2 regions of the Halalkalibacter oceani genome follow, and region 1 is predicted to be linked to the other one. Evidence: a T-box and tRNA genes for the amino acid it is inferred to sense, from the RefSeq annotation. Region 1 holds a T-box; the other holds one or more tRNA genes.
The links. The T-box of region 1 lies ahead of leuS (leucine--tRNA ligase). A T-box ahead of a tRNA ligase gene usually reads a tRNA of that ligase, here a tRNA-Leu.
Positions count from the first base shown of each region.

Region 2: it encodes a tRNA-Leu, which carries the amino acid that the T-box ahead of leuS (leucine--tRNA ligase) is inferred to sense. The anticodon was not compared.

Region 1 is NZ_JBEPKD010000007.1:14,772-17,370, reverse strand. It holds gene leuS (leucine--tRNA ligase) at 1-1,590, opposite strand, end outside; T-box leader at 1,753-1,973, opposite strand; gene mnmL (tRNA modification radical SAM protein MnmL/YtqA) at 2,124-2,599, shown strand, end outside.
Region 2 is NZ_JBEPKD010000049.1:4,768-6,826, forward strand. It holds gene ABMB67_RS23025 (DNA/RNA helicase domain-containing protein) at 1-672, opposite strand, end outside; tRNA gene ABMB67_RS23030 (tRNA-Leu) at 991-1,072, opposite strand; tRNA gene ABMB67_RS23035 (tRNA-Arg) at 1,086-1,162, opposite strand; tRNA gene ABMB67_RS23040 (tRNA-Leu) at 1,181-1,266, opposite strand; tRNA gene ABMB67_RS23045 (tRNA-Cys) at 1,281-1,355, opposite strand; tRNA gene ABMB67_RS23050 (tRNA-Gly) at 1,369-1,440, opposite strand; tRNA gene ABMB67_RS23055 (tRNA-Gln) at 1,445-1,519, opposite strand; tRNA gene ABMB67_RS23060 (tRNA-His) at 1,535-1,610, opposite strand; tRNA gene ABMB67_RS23065 (tRNA-Trp) at 1,628-1,701, opposite strand; tRNA gene ABMB67_RS23070 (tRNA-Tyr) at 1,705-1,789, opposite strand; tRNA gene ABMB67_RS23075 (tRNA-Thr) at 1,855-1,927, opposite strand; tRNA gene ABMB67_RS23080 (tRNA-Phe) at 1,971-2,046, opposite strand.

The DNA of each region.
Region 1 (2,599 bases):
ACCGATGTAAATATCAACAGGCAGCCATTTCTTCAGCTTCTCCGGATCAGCAAGCGCATCCGGGTTATGCGGATCGATATAGCGTAAGAAGTACCAGCAGCTGCCCGCCCACTGCGGCATTGTATTCGTTTCACGGCGACCCTTTTTGCCTGTCTCAGGATCAACGACTTCGAGCCAATCCTTCGCGTTGGCAAGCGGTGACTCGCCGGTACCTGACGGCTTGATTTCCGTCATTTTCGGCAAAATCAACGGCAATTCCTCTTCCGGAACCGGCGTCATCGTTCCATCTTCCCAGTGGATGATCGGAATCGGCTCCCCCCAATAGCGTTGGCGACTGAACAGCCAGTCACGTAGCCGATAGGTGATTTGCTTCTTTCCGTAATGATTGGCCTCAAGCCAATCAATCATATTGCGAATCGCCGTTTCCTTATCAAGTCCGTTGAGAAAATCGGAGTTCACATGCTCGCCGTCGCCTGTATAGGCTTCTTTCTCCACGTCGCCGCCGGCGACTACTTCTCTGATCGGCAAATCAAACGTTTTCGCAAACTCATAGTCACGCTCATCATGAGCTGGCACAGCCATGATCGCCCCGGTTCCATAGCTGACGAGAACGTAATCAGCGATCCACACCGGAATCCGCTCCCCATTTACCGGATTAATAGCAAACGCTCCGGTAAAGACACCGGTTTTTTCTTTTGAAAGCTCGGTACGTTCCAAGTCGCTTTTCGCCGCAACCTGCGCTTTATAGTTTGCTACTTCCTCCTGCTGCTCCTCTGTCGTAATCACATCGACTAGCTTATGCTCAGGGGCAAGCACCATATACGTCGCGCCAAACAACGTATCCGGTCTTGTCGTAAAAACTTTGACTTCAGCATCGTCATGCCCGTCCATTTTGAACGTCACCTCGGCCCCTTCAGAGCGGCCAATCCAGTTACGCTGCATATCCTTGATACTTTCCGGCCAATCAAGCTCCTCCAAATCCTCGAGTAGACGGTCGGCGTAGGCCGTGATTTTCAGCATCCATTGCTTCATCGGGCGGCGTTCCACCGGGTGGCCGCCACGCTCGCTCTTGCCGTCGATGACTTCCTCGTTCGCCAGCACGGTCCCAAGCGCCGGACACCAGTTGACAGCCACTTCATCTATGTAGGCTAAGCCTTTTTCGTATAGCTTCGTAAAGATCCATTGCGTCCATTTATAATACTCGGGATCAGTCGTATTGATTTCGCGATCCCAGTCATAGGAAAAGCCCAACTCTTTAATTTGGCGGCGGAACGTATTGATGTTCTGCTCGGTGAAAATAGCCGGATCATTCCCTGTATCAAGCGCATACTGTTCAGCCGGTAGGCCAAAAGCGTCCCATCCCATCGGATGAAGAACATTATACCCTTGCATCCGTTTCATTCTTGCTAAAATATCTGTAGCCGTATAGCCTTCCGGATGCCCGACGTGGAGCCCTGCTCCAGATGGGTATGGGAACATGTCCAAAGCATAAAACTTCGGCTTATCTTCATCTTCTGTCGTGCGGAACGTCTTTTGTTCCTCCCAATATTTCTGCCACTTTTGCTCAATTTGCTCATGTGAAAATGACATTGCTTTCATCCTCCTGTTGATAGCCATTGCTAGATCGTTGACCTGCATAGAATGATTGAGATCCAATAAGAAAACCGCGCAGCGGCTTTTCTTAATTTAATGTAATGAGTGAAGCCATTCTCTTTGCTCTAAAAAAAACTCCCCTCCCCAACACTGCCTGTTGTTAGGGACGAGAGTCTGTATACTTCCCGCGGTACCACCCATATTAATGAACTTATCATTCATTCACTTATCACGTGTAACGGACGTGACCCGTCAAAAGCTACTCTCGTTTTTCACTTTTAAAACTCTAAGGCGAGTTCACCATATTGTTCCACTGACTTGCACCATCTGCCAGCTCTCTATTCCCAAGTGTGACTGCTAATCCTTGTCTACGTTTGCGTATGAACTTACTTGTATTGTATGAATTCGCACGCACACTGTCAAGCTGCGCTCTAAATCTTTCCATTTGCCGCAGCCGCCATCCATTGCTTTTTCCTCCTCTAGTGAACATGCTACAATATAGGGTGAGGATACGAGAAAGGAAGAAGCCGATGGAACTGTTTGGAGAAAAGAGATATCATAGTTGGAACCATCATTTACGCCGACACTTTGGCGAAAAAATATTCAAGATCCCTCTCGATGCCGGCTTTGACTGTCCAAACCGTGACGGCAGCGTCGCTTTTGGCGGCTGTACCTTTTGCAGCGAACGGGGCTCGGGAGATTTTGCCGGGGATCGTGCCGATGATCTTGTGACGCAATTTGAGACGATTAAAGGGCGGATGCACCGAAAATGGAAGCAGGGCAAATACATCGGCTATTTTCAGGCCTATACGAACACGTACGCTCCGGTTGAAACGCTTCGAACCTATTTTGAAACGATTTTGGCGCAAAAGGACGTTGTCGGGCTGGCCATTGCGACAAGACCGGACTGTCTGCCTGATGATGTCGTTGCCTATTTGGCGGAGCTGAATGAACGGACATACTTATGGGTGGAGTTAGGGCTGCAAACCGTCCATGAGCGCACGGC
Region 2 (2,059 bases), on a different contig from region 1:
TTGAAGTGATTTTGAAGGTCGAATTCTCCCTCGTTCAATTAGATATAAAATTTCTTTCTGATCTCCAAATTTTATATATTTCTTTATAAAATTTCGTAGCTTCTCCACTTCACCTTTGCCGTATACAGGGGCTAGGCCAAGATAATAATCATAATTTTCATCGGTTAATGGATCATTATCACCGATTCGATAATTATGTAAATACGCACATGGTTTTAACTGGATGAATTGCTCTTGCACATTTTCATTGTAATCTTCAATAAGTGCAGCATAGGACCACGCTTGGTAAGAAGGATGGGGTACTTCCTGCAAACTACGGTTGAGGGCCGTTTTAACAATAGCTTCTTTTCCCTCAACCTTTTGTACTTCTGACCATTGTTTCAATTCAACAATAACTACAGAATCTTTCTCACCATCATGACCAGATAGAAGAAAGTCCACTCTTCTTGATGTATATGGAATCTTATACTCAATTGCAACACCAGCGTCATTTGGAATTAAGGGATCATTTAAAACACGGTACATATGTAACATCGAATTATCCCAAGAACGAATTTCCGACTCACTTGTACGTCCTAGTTTCAATTCAAATTGTGTCAGTATATGGGAAACAAGAACATCTTTATCAACATGTTCAAGAAATTCTTGTTTGCTGGCTTCATAAACGATCATTTACAGACCTCCAAAACAGTTCTATATTAGTAAGAATATTTTATCATGAAAATAAGATATTATAGCAAACCACTCATGAGATTTTCATGATAGACTTTTGTTGCACGCAGCTCCATCCTTTCTTTGTTTCTCGTCAATTCAAGGATAACAGGATCAAAGGAGCTTGCGTGTCTTTTTTTGTCCTCATTGTGCGAATACCCCAACATTTATTCTAGAGCCTTTATTTTAGAGCCCTTTTTATAGGCGAATAGTACGCATAAACACGAAAAAACGCTCCCCTTACGAGAAGGGAAACGTTGATGTCTTGCATGTTTTAAGTACCGGTGGTCGGGGTCGAACCGACACTCCCGAGGGAACACGATTTTGAGTCGTGCGCGTCTGCCAATTCCGCCACACCGGCACATCAAATATTATGGCGCGCCCTGAGAGATTCGAACTCCCGACCTTTTGATTCGTAGTCAAACACTCTATCCAGCTGAGCTAAGGGCGCATATGGTTGTCCTACTAATGCCGAGGGCCGGACTTGAACCGGCACGGTAGTCACCTACCGCAGGATTTTAAGTCCTGTGTGTCTGCCAATTCCACCACCCCGGCAGGGTAGTAAATAATGGAGGCGGTACCCGGATTCGAACCGGGGGATAAGGGTTTTGCAGACCCGTGCCTTACCACTTGGCTATACCGCCGAATAAAAAACAAAGCGGAAGACGGGATTCGAACCCGCGACCCCCACCTTGGCAAGGTGGTGTTCTACCACTGAACTACTTCCGCAAAATGGCTGGGCTAGCTGGATTCGAACCAGCGCATGACGGAGTCAAAGTCCGTTGCCTTACCGCTTGGCTATAGCCCAATACTTATGTATAAATGGGGCGACTGATGGGAATCGAACCCACGAATGCCGGAACCACAATCCGGTGCGTTAACCACTTCGCCACAATCGCCACATGATCAAATTAATTGGCAGGGGCAGTAGGAATCGAACCCACACCGGAGGTTTTGGAGACCTCTGTTCTACCGTTAAACTATGCCCCTAAATGGTGGAGGGGGACGGATTCGAACCGCCGAACCCTGAGGGAGCGGATTTACAGTCCGCCGCGTTTAGCCACTTCGCTACCCCTCCAAAGACACATTATCTATATTACACAATATGTTTTCTTCAGTCAATATATGAATCTAGAGTAAAAATGCCGGCCAGAGGACTTGAACCCCCAACCTACTGATTACAAGTCAGTTGCTCTACCAATTGAGCTAGACCGGCATAATAAAAACTGCCGTACATACACAAAATCAGTAGTTATAAATGGTGGCTTGGGACGGAATCGAACCGCCGACACATGGATTTTCAGTCCATTGCTCTACCGACTGAGCTACCAAGCCGTTTGTATTATTA